DNA from 3 places in the Planococcus maritimus genome. Region 3 is predicted to be linked to each of the others. Evidence: riboswitches for the same ligand, from Rfam matches in the RefSeq annotation. Region 3 holds a riboswitch; each other region holds the start of a gene.

Region 1 (4,184 bases), 1.1 Mb from region 3:
ACAGCGCCCATAACGCTGTAGGTCGCTGCAATTTTCAAGCCAGAAAAAATAGACGGCATCGCATGCGGCCATTCCAGTTTCCAAAAAATCTGCCGTCTATCAGCACCAGCCATCTTCATATAATGCAGCAATTCACTGCTCGTCTGCCGAAATCCATCAAGTGCGGCAATGGTGATCGGAAAAAAGCATACGAGTATAATAATGATCAATTTTGGCATGACGCCGAAACCGAACCAAATGACCAACAGCGGCGCCAACACGATGATTGGAATGTTTTGCGATAAAATCAATAAAGGATAAAAAGTCTCCCTTAGTTTCGGAACTAAATGGAGAACCATCGCGACGCCAAGTCCTACCGCCGATCCAATAATCAAACCGAGTATAGACAAACGGATCGTCGCAGCTAAATGGCCGCTGTAATTGGGCCAGCTGTTCACTGCTTCGAGCCCGATTTGGCCAGGCGTCGGCAATAGCCAAGCCGGCACTTCAAAAAGCGGAACCAGCACTTGCCAAATGATCAACAAAAGGATGAGGACCAGAACCGGTCTCCATCCTTTTTTCACTATCATCACGGCCGGTACTTCTCCGTCAATTTATCCATCGATGCACCGCTCGGTTGATACAGCACTTTGATCTGGGAGATGACGTTCGGGCTGCCGTTTTCGATCATCACTTGATTCATTTCTTCGACGATTGAAAACAAATGGGCCAAATCGCCTTCCATTGTTGTCTCGAGTGGATTGACTTGGTAAGGGACGCCTGATTTTTCAATAACGGCGATCGCTTTATCCACATAAGGAATAACGTCTTCCCCATTTTTCGTTTTTGGAATGATTTGAATGCTTAGTAGTGCGTTGCCCATCAGTTTTCCTCCTCAGGTAAAAATTCATTGGTGAAAGCTTGTTCGACGTCTAATTTTTCATCCAGTAAGCCATTATCGAACATCCAATCAGCATAGTCTGCCCATACTTGTTCTTGTTGCTGGCCGAATTGCGGGGAATCATCCTGATATTTTGGTGAAAGCCATTCCTGGCTCGCCTTGACCAATTCCGGGTCCAAATCCGGAACCGCTTCGATTAAGATGTCCGCTGCTTGTTCTGGCTCATCGATGGCGAATTCATAGCCTTGAGACACTGCTTCCGTGAATGCCCGAACCGTTTCCGGATCTTCTGCGATCATGTTTTCGTTCGTCATTAGGATTGGGGTATAATAATCCAGTTTGTCCGAGTAATCCGTTAAATACTGCATGTTCAGTTCATCGCCGCGAAGTTCGGCTTCAATGCCTGTCCAGCCATAATAGATCCACGCAAAATCGATGTCGCGTTCGACTGCCGTGAAAAAGTCGCTATTGCCGATATTGACGATGTCGACTTTTTCCACATCGGCCCCTTCCTGCTCCATGATGGATCCAAGTACAGCCTTTTCGACTGGCGCTCCCCATCCGCCGTAGGTTTTCCCTTCGTAATCGCCCGGGGACTCGATGCCTTTATCTACTGGTGAGGCAAAGCCGGAAGTATTGTGCTGGATGAGCGCGGCGATCGAGACAATCGGAATGTCCTGGACTCTCGCTTCAGTTAAACTTTCCTGTGCCCCAATGCCGAATTCCGCCTGATTGGAGGCGACCAATTGATTGGCGCCTGCTTCGCCGGGCAAAATGATTTCCACATCAAGCCCCTGCTCTTCAAAATAGCCTTTTTCCTGGGCTACATACAATCCGGTATGGTTGGTATTTGGCGTCCAATCCAAGACCATCGTTATTTCTTTTAGTTCTTGCTGTTCATTCGACACATCGCTGCCTGTATTTTCGCCTTCGTCTGCGCAGGCGGCCATCAGCAATACCGGCGCGATGGCAATTGTCCATTTCTTCATGTTGTTTTCCCCCTCTAGTTTACTCATAAAAGATGATTTCAGGAGCTGAGTCAGGGGACATATCCAATTGCGGATATAAAAAAGCGCCCAAGGTTTAGAAACCTTGGGCGCATATCATCGCAGAATAGATCGATTTGAATATGTTCCCTCCGCTGGTATTAGCCAGTTCAGGTTCCAAGGGTCAATACCTCACGGATATTCTCTCAATCGGCAACACCGATTCCCCCACATGTGTTTTATGAAATTAATAGTTGTCTTTCAAGCTCTATCTTGTCACAAGTGCCTGATTTGTTCAAGCCCTATCCGGCATCATGACCAAACGAACAAGACATTCTTACATTGGGACAGCTTCGCCGCTATAAACTTTCAATTCCATTGGCGCGCTCATGAATCCAGCCGCTTTTTTAGAAAATGCCACGAAATGCTCGCTCGTGTTGTGAGCTTCGATTGCTTGTGCATCTTTCCACACTTCGACCATTGTGTAATGGCCTTCTTTTTCAACTGATTTCATCAAATCGTATTGAACATTTCCCGGTTCTTGGCGCGACGCTTCAATAAGCGTTTTGCCTTCATCTAAAAACGCTTGTTCTTGGTCAGGTTTTACTTGTAAATGTGCATGGATAATCATCATTTGGTTTCGCCATCCTTTAATTTGTATTGTTAATAATCAACGATATTGTCTTGCATACGCTGGAGCATATCACTCAGCGCATCGACTTCTTCAGTGGTGAAATCGTGAAGCATTTGCTTAACGAATCCTGTGTTTTCTTTTCGGTATTCGATGATGCGCTCGCGGCCATCGTCGGTAAGGCTGACAAAAATCACGCGGTTGTCCTCTGGATTTCTGCGTTTGGTGACCATGCCGCTCGCTTCAAGTTGTTTTAAGTGACGCGTTATTGCAGCGCCATCGATATTGACCAATTTTTGCAACGTCGACTGGTTGATTTCATCGACTTTGTAAAGTTGGGACAATAATTCATAGCGTGATGAACTAATGCCCGTGCATCGTTCGAACTTCGGGCTGATTTGATTGGTCAGGCCCTTGAACTGCTGCAATACTTGTTCTTGCTTCGAAAATGAACACGGCATAGAAAGACCTCCTAAGTAATAGATGAAGTCAATTGATAGCTGTGCCCACTATTCATTGACCAATCAAATATAATACATAACTGCATAAGACTCAAGATAGGACTGGATTAGCTCCAAGTTGTGATCGTATCGACTGGCAAGCGGTAAGACTGGAAGCCTTCGTTTGCGGCTTTGCCGATTGTTAGAAGCATAACTGGCAAATAACGTTCTTTGTCCAATCCGAATGTTTCAGCGATTTTTTCTTTATCGTATCCGCCGATTGGGTTTGTGTCATAGCCATATGCACGTGCAACTAGCATCAATTGCATCGACACAAGACCTGAGTCCAACATGACGATATCTTTCATTTGCTCATCGGACATGCCTTCATATAAAGGCTTGAAGTATCCCAGTTGGAAATTTTTCACATCTTCTGGCATATAGCCAAGCTCGACAGATTTTCCGTAAATTTCTTCTGCATATTCGATATTGTTGCGGTCACCGAATACGGCGATTACAGCTGATGCGCTCATCACTTTATCCAAATTGAAAGATGCCAAAGGCGCAAGCTTTTCTTTTCCTTCTTCGCTATCGATGACGACAAAGCGCCAAGGCTGCATATTGATAGAAGATGGCGCTTTTGATGCTTGTTCTAGCATTTCCGTCATTTCCTCGCGGCTGATTTTCACTGTCGGATCGTATTGTTTAATGGAACGACGCCCATTGACGATTTCGTTAAAGTCATTTGTTTGTTGTTTTTGTACTGTGTTCATGATTAATTGCTCCTTTTTCTGTTATAAAGTATGGAGAGGTTATTAATTGACCCCTCATTCATTGATGCCTCACTTAATATAAACCCGTTTGATTCAAAATGCAACCATAAAGTTTCAGTCCGATTTTAAACCATAAAAAAAGAAAGGCCTATAGCCTTTCATGATCGTGCTTTTAAGTAGTCGCTCCGGATGACCGCCATGATGATCTCGTCTGAGAACGTTCCGTTCAAATAAAGTGCTTCCCGTAAGACCCCTTCCCTTTTAAACCCATTTTTTTCATAAGCCCGCAAGCCTCGCTCGTTATGGCTATAAACTTCCAATTGCAGGCGGTTCAGCTTCAATTCCTGAAATACAAAAGCTAAGATCAGTTCTATCGCTTCTGTCCCATAGCCTTTTCCCGTCAATTCCATCGCATTCATCGTAATCCTGAATCCCGCACTTTGGTTATCTGGATCAATATCAAGCACCGACAGT
Region 2 (4,184 bases), 1.0 Mb from region 3:
TGTCCGGTATTCGCTTGTTTTCAAATTTCTCCATTTGCCTATAGTCCACTTTATTACGAGAAAAAATCTTCTCAAAAACACAAGCCAGGTTTTGCCGCCTTTTTTTATCCAGCACGAGCCTTTCCTTATACCAGCCTGAAAAACCGGACATGGCTTCCTCATGTTTTCGTTATAGTTAACTGTACCATTTGATGTGCATAGAATGAAGTTTTATAGTCTTTCAGCACCCTATTTCACTGCTTTGACACATTATTTCTGTTTTTCAGTTGATTTTCTCCTATTTAAACCAAGACAGTCTGTATTAAGACAAATACTTTAATTAAAATTTCCGCTTTTGCAATAAAAAGATGAGAACTATTCCATTTATCCTCGACAACCCGCTATGGTTGTTTCACGGTTTTTATTGTGGCTATAATAACAGAAACAATAGGCACAAAAATTGATAGTAGGAGGCGCTTTCATGAACGACACAATGATCGGGTGGAACTTGCAGAACAGCTATGCAAGCCTGCCGAAAACTTTATATGCCCCGATGCAAGCCAATACAGTCACATCCCCCAAGTTAATCTTTGTCAACAAAACCTTAGCCGCAGCTCTCGGCCTAGATCCTGAGCAGCTAGACAGCCCCTCTGCTCTTGATGTTTTTGCCGGCAATCGATTTCCTGAAGGCTGCTTGCCGCTCGCCCAGGCATATGCCGGCCATCAATTCGGCCAATTCACAATGCTTGGTGACGGCCGCGCGATGTTGATAGGCGAACAAATAACGCCAACTGGCGAACTGTTCGATATTCAATTAAAAGGTTCCGGCAAGACCCCTTTTTCCAGGAGCGGGGATGGCCGGGCAGCACTCGGTCCTATGTTGAGAGAATACCTTATCAGCGAAAGCATGCATGCACTCGGCATCCCATCGAGCCGCAGTCTTGCCGTAGCCACTACAGGCGAGAAAATCCAGCGCTATTCTGCAGAACCTGGTGCCATCCTGACACGAGTGGCCTCGAGCCATATCCGTGTCGGCACTTTTCAATTTGCTGCAAAATATCGCTCGACGGAAGACTTGAAGGCGTTAGCGGATTACACGATTGAACGCCATTTCCCAGATATTACGGGGCCAAACCGCTATATCGAATTATTCCGCCAGACAGCACAGCGACAAGCTTCTCTTATCACGAAATGGCAGCTTGCCGGTTTTGTCCACGGCGTCATGAATACAGACAATATGGCAATCAGCGGAGAGACGATCGACTACGGACCGTGCGCTTTTCTCGACCATTATGATGAATCGGCGGTGTTCAGCTCGATTGATGCCGGCGGACGCTATAGCTACCGCAACCAACCGCTTATCGGAGGATGGAATTTGGCGCGTTTTGCAGAATCCTTGTTCCCGCTCTTGGATGACATTCCACAACAACAAGCTTTGTCTTCCATGCAAGATGCGCTCGAGGAATACGTAAGCTTGCAAAAGCAATGGTACCTAACGGGCATGCGTGAAAAACTCGGCTTGTTTACGGAAACGCCAGAAGATGAACAGTTGATCGACACCTTGCTCGAATTGATGCAGCACAAGCAAGCAGACTTTACCAATACTTTCCGAGCCTTGACCTTCGAAGCCGTCGAAGAGCCAGCATTGGCAAACGACCCGGCTTTTAAAGAATGGCACAATCGCTGGACAGCCCGCCAACAGCTAGAGGGGCGTTCAAAACAAGAAATTCTCGAACTCATGAAGAGCAAAAACCCAGCTGTCATCCCGCGCAATCACCGCGTTGAAGCTGCTCTTGAAGCCGCGGCGCAAGGCGATTACAAAGTGATGGAGAAGTTATTGGACATTCTACGGGATCCCTATGGTCATTCAGACGAGCAACAGTCCTTTGCTTCCCCGCCGCCCCCTTCAACGCCGCCATACCAAACCTATTGCGGCACATAGAATAGAAATGGAAAAATCCCCTGCCGAATAGGCAGGGGATTTTCTCGGTTCGCTTACTGGTCTTCTGTTACTTCAGTGACGCTGACCATTTTGACTTCGCTCATTTTGAATTGGTAATACGTGTTATGGTCGCCGATGAATTCACGGAAATCGTCCGCATCCAATCCGCTCACTGCTTGTTTCGGGGTATCGGCTTCGACTGTGCTGACTGCTTCGACGCCTGCACCGAAATGATAGACGACACGAAATTTTTTTGTTGATTCCATAGTTATTGGATTCCTCCTCAAATGCTTATCTGTTATAGGTTTACCCGATTTTTTAGCACGTATTCACATCCATGGCGATTTTCTTGTTTGTGATGAATTTTTCAGAATCGCTTTACTTGGTGAAAGGTTTGCCTTACACTTTAGCCATCGGGAAAACCCGACACCAAAAACCGCATACCGTTTTTCTGCACTGGGGGTGCATATTTTGCTGAGATGAGAGCTATTGCTCCGATCCCTTATGACTCGATCAGGTTAAGACCTGCGTGAGGAAGTGCGGTGACTTTCCGACATGACTTTGAAATATGGAATAGTGGCTGCATCTTCACGGATGCGGCTTTTTTGTGCATATTTTTAGGAGGGATTCCATATGGAACCATATTCATGCGGCACCAGCCCAATCGTCGGATTTCGCTTTTCCTTGCATCCGATGAGCGGCCATTTTATCAGCATTATTAAAGGGGCGTTAAAAGAAACCGACACGTCCCACGTTTGGATGCAGACCGATGATGTCTCGACGGTCATCCGCGGCAAACAACAGCACGTGTTCAATGTTGCAAAGACATTGGCGCTCCACGCCGCGAAGACAGGCGAACACATTGCCTTGTCCGGCACTTTTTCAGCCGGATGTCCAGGTGATACGGCAGGTGATGTGTATTTAGAAGCACCAGATGAACCCGTGAACCAAGACAGCACCGAGCAATACGTGTCGTCTCAATTTGCTCTATATCCGATGAACAATCCCGACTATATGGCAGTCATTTACCGCGAAGTAGAACGTGCCAAAGAATTTGGCGTCTGGAACGATTCCATGCATTACGCGAGCGGCATCCACGGGGACATTCATGAGGTCTTTTCTTTTTACGAAGCGAGTTTTTCAGAAGCACGTTCTGATCAATACCCGCACCTCGTGATGACCGTCTCCATGAGCATTAACAGTCCTTCCCACACCACAGGTGATCCACATGCTTAAAGGCTGGAAACTAAAAGAAATTGTCTTGATGTCCTTGTTTGGCGTCGTCTTCGGCATTGTATACTTGCTGTTTTTACATATCGGCAATTTATGGGCAGGCATTATCGGGCCGCTCGCCTATGAGTGGATGTTTGGCATCTGGTTCATTGTCTCCATCATCTCAATGTACATCATTCGAAAACCTGGCGCCGCTTTATTGCCTGAAACCTTGGCGGCTGCCATTGAAGTGATGCTCGGCAATGCCATCGGGCCAAGGCTCATTTTGTCAGGCATTATTCAAGGGCTCGGTGCAGAAGCGGCATTCGCGCTTACTCGCTATCGTCATTTTCATTTAGCCATTTTAATGCTTGCAGGAGCCGGCGCTGGTGTTTTTAGTTTCGTTTATGGCTATTTCCTATCGGGTTATGCCGCCTTGGACCCTTCTTTTGTCGCTTTGATGTTTACGTTGCGCGTGTTGAGCGGGGCGATTATCGCGGGCATTGGCGGCAAATACATCGCCGACTCACTGCTTGCGACTGGCTCACTCCGAGGCTATGCCATCGCGAAAGCGGAAAAGAGTGATGCCCGTGCTTGAGCCAATTTTTCAAATCGACGGTTTCAGCCTTCGCTTTCCGGACTTGGCGGAGCCGACCTTGCGCCATATCACGCTCGCAATCCATCCAACAGAGCGACTGGTTATTACAGGGCCCAGCGGTTGCGGCAAGTCTACACTTCTTTATGTACTGAACCGGCTATACCCGCATAATTGCGATGGCGAGGTGTCGGGATCTGTCCGGATCTTCGGGCGTTTGGCACAGGACTATGCCCCTGGTGAAGTCAACCGGAAAATAGCGACGGTGTTTCAAGATCCTGATAGCCAATTTTGCATGCCGACGGTTGAAGAAGAACTGGCATTTACCTTGGAGAATCTTCAAGTGCCCCGGCAAGAAATGCCACAACGCATCGACCGAATCTTGCATTTGACGGGCCTCGAGGATTTGCGTCACGGGGTCATTCAAAGCTTCTCGGGCGGAATGAAACAGCGTAT
Region 3 (4,184 bases):
TAAAACATTAGAACTTGCTGGAGATCGTCGGCTGGCGTATGATAATTTAATAGTTCAAAATAAGGAGGCTGGCTATACAATGACGCAACAACCGAAGATAAATGTGGGCGGGCTGGATTTTGAATGGGACCTTTCGCGAGGGCGTTTTCTGTTTGAAGGACAGAATTCCGTGCTGTTTTGGACATCGACAGCAATGAAAATGTTTTTCGATTCTATCGAAGAAATTTCGGGTGAAGATGCGGCTGCTGTCGTTTTAGAGTCAACAGGATTTCGCCAAGGCCAAGTAGTGGGAGCCTATTTCCATAACATGGGTGGCATATCTGCAATGAAAGCATCTGAACTCATTACTAATACATATGCATCAGCTGGCTGGGGAGTAGCATCTATTCACAATTTGGATGAATCGGCAGGAACATTGGAAGTAATGTTGAAAGACAGCTGGGAATACCAAATTAATCTCGCACAAGGCAAAAAGACCGGTGGCAGTTTTTTGCCGGCTCATTATGCCGGCATCTTTAGCTCTCTTTTAGGGCGCAGTATATGGTACGATGTCGTCCATTCGCAAATCGAAGGGCACGACGAATGCTTAATTCGTTATTTTCCATCGGACGAAACGATTGAAAAGAATATTCATACGCTCGCACGCCGCAAGGAATCAGAAAAAATCCGTGAACTGGAGCAGCTCGTAGATGAAAAGACAGCAGATCTTCACGCCATGATCAGTGAAATTTCCTCGCCGCTCATCCCGGTACTAGAAGATATTGTCGTCGTCCCGCTTCTTGGCCGGTACGATGAAGCGCGTGCTGAGGAACTATTGGTCAAAACACTTGAGAACCTGCCGAAATACAAAGCCCATTATTTGCTGCTCGATTTGACGGGGCTGAATGAAAGCTTTAACCAACATACAGCGATGCTGATTGAAAAATTGGGCTCTGCGGCTTCTTTAATTGGTACAAAGACTATACTAGCAGGCATTTCGCCGCATACTAGCATGACGATTACAGAAGCAGGCGTAGACCTTTCAAGTTACGACTGCTTCCGCACGCTCCAGCACAGTATCCATTTTGCACTGGCGCAAAAGGGTAAAACCATTATCTAAAGCAACTCTCCCTTCTCCTGGATATCGGAAATGGGAGAGTTTCTTTTTGTATAAAAGCGAGTCCATAAAATCCTTAAATTGATAAAGAAAAAACTATTTTGTATATTGTGATTTTTTCGCGAGAATGGTAAACTCTAGGAGAACTATACATAGCTGACCACTGGGGGAGCCGGAACTGACTGGCTGAGACGAGCGAATGCTTGGACCCCTTGAACCTGATCTGGACCATGCCAGCGGAGGGAAGTGGTACGTATGCTTTCTTTTGCCTGCATACACCGCTTTCCCATGGGAAAGCGGTGTTTTTTTATGCACTCGGGAGTCATGCATAAGCTGAGAGGAGTTGAGATATTTTGGATGAAACATGGGGCTATATGGAGTCGGGAGTTTGCACGCCGGCCTACAATATGGCAATGGATGAAGCCTTGATGAATTGGCAGCGCAAGACTGGCATGAAACCAGTCCTTAGATTTTATGCTTGGGCGCCAGCCGGAATTTCAGTGGGATTCTTCCAGAAACTGAATGGCAGTATTGATCTTGAACGTGCTGCACAATTGGGAATTCCTTTGGTCAGGAGACAGACAGGCGGCAAAGCTGTACTTCACGACCAAGAACTCACCTATAGCGTGGTGATTCCAGAGCAGCATCCGTCCATGCCAAAATCAGTGAAAGAAGCGTATTTGGTCATTTCACGCGGATTGATTGAAGGCTATCGCAATTTGGGAATCGAGGCACAGCTTGCGGCAGAAACAAAGCGTTCGAAACAAGCGTCAGCAGTCTGTTTCGAAGAACCGTCTTGGCATGAATTGACGGTTGATGGGCGCAAAGCAGCCGGCAGCGCACAGACAAGAAAACAAGGCATCATTTTGCAGCACGGATCGATTCCACTCGAGCTGGATGAGAACCGTTTGTTTGAACTATTTGTCTATCCGAACGAAGCCGTGAAAGAAAAAGCGCGCCGAGCGTTCCGGTCACGCGCCGTTGCGATCAATGAGCTGATGGGGGAACCAATAAGTTTAGAAGTAGCCCAGAATGCTTTCAAGAGTGGGTTTGGAAAAGGACTTGGCATACGCTTGGAAAAATTCGAACCGCCTGCTGAATTGCTGGAAGAAGTACGCATGCTCGAAGCCAAATACGCAAGTGAACAATGGAACCACAGACGAGAAGAGAAAGGGGAACTTATGCGATGACAAAGACAAAGCAGCGTGAACGTAAACCCGAATGGCTAAAGGTAAAATTAAATACGAACGAAACGTATAACGATTTAAAGAAATTGATGCGCGAGAAAAACTTGAACACAGTGTGCGAGGAGGCGAAATGCCCGAATATCCATGAATGCTGGAGCGAACGCCGTACCGCGACGTTCATGATTTTGGGCGACACTTGTACACGTGCGTGCCGATTCTGCGCCGTGAAAACTGGGCTTCCGAATGAACTCGATTGGGGCGAGCCAGAGCGCGTCGCGGAATCGACGGAAATTATGAACTTGAAACATGTGGTGGTTACAGCAGTTGCCCGAGATGACTTGAAGGACGGAGGCGCAGCAGTTTTTGCAGAAACAGTGCGCGCGATCCACCGGAAAATGCCGGAAACCACAGTCGAGATTTTACCGTCCGATATGAAAGGCGATTACGAAAGCCTGCACATGCTCATGAGCAGCGAACCCGATATTTTTAACCACAACATCGAAACGGTGCGCCGCCTGACAAAACGTGTCCGTGCAAGAGCAACCTACGACCGTTCGCTGGAATTGTTATTGCGTGTCAAGGAAATCGCGCCGCATGTGCCGACCAAGTCGAGCATTATGGTGGGACTCGGGGAAACGAAAGAAGAGATCATCGAGGCGATGGATGACCTGTTGGCGCACAAAGTCGACATCATGACGATTGGCCAGTATTTGCAGCCGACATTGAAGCATTTGGATGTGGTCCGTTATTACCATCCGGACGAATTCCAGGAATTAAAAGAAATCGCACTCGCCAAAGGCTTTAAGCATTGCGAGGCCGGCCCGATGGTGCGTTCGTCTTACCATGCGGATGAGCAAGTGAACGAAACCGCTGTCCAGAAACGCATCAAATACATGAAAGGCGTCGAATCGACAGGCGCAAAAATCGATCGTATCGAGTTCTGAGAAGAGTGATGGCACTAGGCGAACAGAGAGATACATTCTGTACACACAAAAGCAGCGGCACAGGCCGCTGCTTTTTTATGGAGTCTTATTGAATATTTCCTGGGAAATGCTCAGGGGAAAGCCAATTATTTTGCAGTTTTTGCGACTTCCACAATGACTTGAGTGGCTTTTTCCATGTTCTCTGCAGAGATGAACTCGAATTTACCATGATAGTTTTCGCCGCCCGTAAAGATATTCGGCGTTGGCAAGCCCATATAAGATAGTTGGGACCCATCTGTGCCGCCTCGAATAGGCAGGATATCAGGTGAAATTGCCACTGTCTTCATCGCTTGTTCTGCCTGGTCGACGATTTCTATAACTGGCTCGATTTTCTCGCGCATATTATAGTATTGGTCTTCGAGCACGAGTTCGATTGCTTCTTTCCCGAACTCTTCTTGCAATTCAGCCGCTACTTGTTCCATATGGCGTTTTTTCGCTTCGAATTTGCCTTTATCGAAATCGCGCACAAGGTACTGGAGCACTGCTTGCTCGACAGAACCGTTGAAATTATTCAAATGGATAAAACCTTCATAGCCTTCTGTTTTCTCGGGTACTTCATCGGCAGGCATTTTCGCTTGGAAGCGGGTGGCCACCGTGATGGCATTGACCATTTTGTCTTTTGCCGAACCTGGATGGACGCTCGTTCCGTGGACGGTCAGTTTAGCGCTTGCGGCATTAAAGCTCTCGTATTGAAGTTCGCCAAGCGGACCGCCGTCCATCGTATATGCATAATCGGCACCGAAACGGGCAACATCAAATTTATGCGGGCCACGGCCGATTTCCTCATCCGGCGTGAAGCCGACGCGAATCCTACCGTGCTCGATTTCCGGATGTTCGATCAAGTATTCCATCGCTGTCATGATTTCAGCAATGCCTGCCTTGTTGTCGGCACCAAGTAAGGTCGTGCCATCTGTTGTG

Evidence for each region. A riboswitch is a leader RNA that binds a small molecule or an ion and turns the genes downstream of it on or off. The one in region 3 is predicted to bind thiamine pyrophosphate.
Region 1: linked by a shared signal. The riboswitch ahead of BBI11_RS08235 (ABC transporter substrate-binding protein) and the one ahead of BBI11_RS13620 (lipoate--protein ligase family protein) in region 3 are both predicted to bind thiamine pyrophosphate.
Region 2: linked by a shared signal. The riboswitch ahead of BBI11_RS08715 (YkoF family thiamine/hydroxymethylpyrimidine-binding protein) and the one ahead of BBI11_RS13620 (lipoate--protein ligase family protein) in region 3 are both predicted to bind thiamine pyrophosphate.

Annotation. Positions count from the first base shown of each region.
Region 1 covers NZ_CP016538.2:1,638,599-1,642,782, reverse strand. The annotation lists gene BBI11_RS08245 (ABC transporter permease) at 1-569, opposite strand, end outside; gene BBI11_RS08240 (thiamine-binding protein) at 569-862, opposite strand; gene BBI11_RS08235 (ABC transporter substrate-binding protein) at 862-1,869, opposite strand; TPP riboswitch at 1,997-2,106, opposite strand; gene BBI11_RS08230 (putative quinol monooxygenase) at 2,204-2,500, opposite strand; gene BBI11_RS08225 (MarR family winged helix-turn-helix transcriptional regulator) at 2,530-2,958, opposite strand; gene BBI11_RS08220 (nitroreductase family protein) at 3,066-3,710, opposite strand; gene BBI11_RS08215 (GNAT family N-acetyltransferase) at 3,869-4,184, opposite strand, start outside.
Region 2 covers NZ_CP016538.2:1,731,599-1,735,782, forward strand. The annotation lists gene BBI11_RS08705 (protein adenylyltransferase SelO) at 461-1,921, shown strand; gene BBI11_RS08710 (hypothetical protein) at 1,975-2,187, opposite strand; TPP riboswitch at 2,370-2,474, shown strand; gene BBI11_RS08715 (YkoF family thiamine/hydroxymethylpyrimidine-binding protein) at 2,555-3,157, shown strand; gene BBI11_RS08720 (ECF transporter S component) at 3,150-3,731, shown strand; gene BBI11_RS08725 (ABC transporter ATP-binding protein) at 3,718-4,184, shown strand, end outside.
Region 3 covers NZ_CP016538.2:2,750,007-2,754,190, reverse strand. The annotation lists gene BBI11_RS13625 (STAS domain-containing protein) at 80-1,099, shown strand; TPP riboswitch at 1,252-1,358, shown strand; gene BBI11_RS13620 (lipoate--protein ligase family protein) at 1,447-2,286, shown strand; gene lipA (lipoyl synthase) at 2,283-3,227, shown strand; gene pepT (peptidase T) at 3,353-4,184, opposite strand, start outside.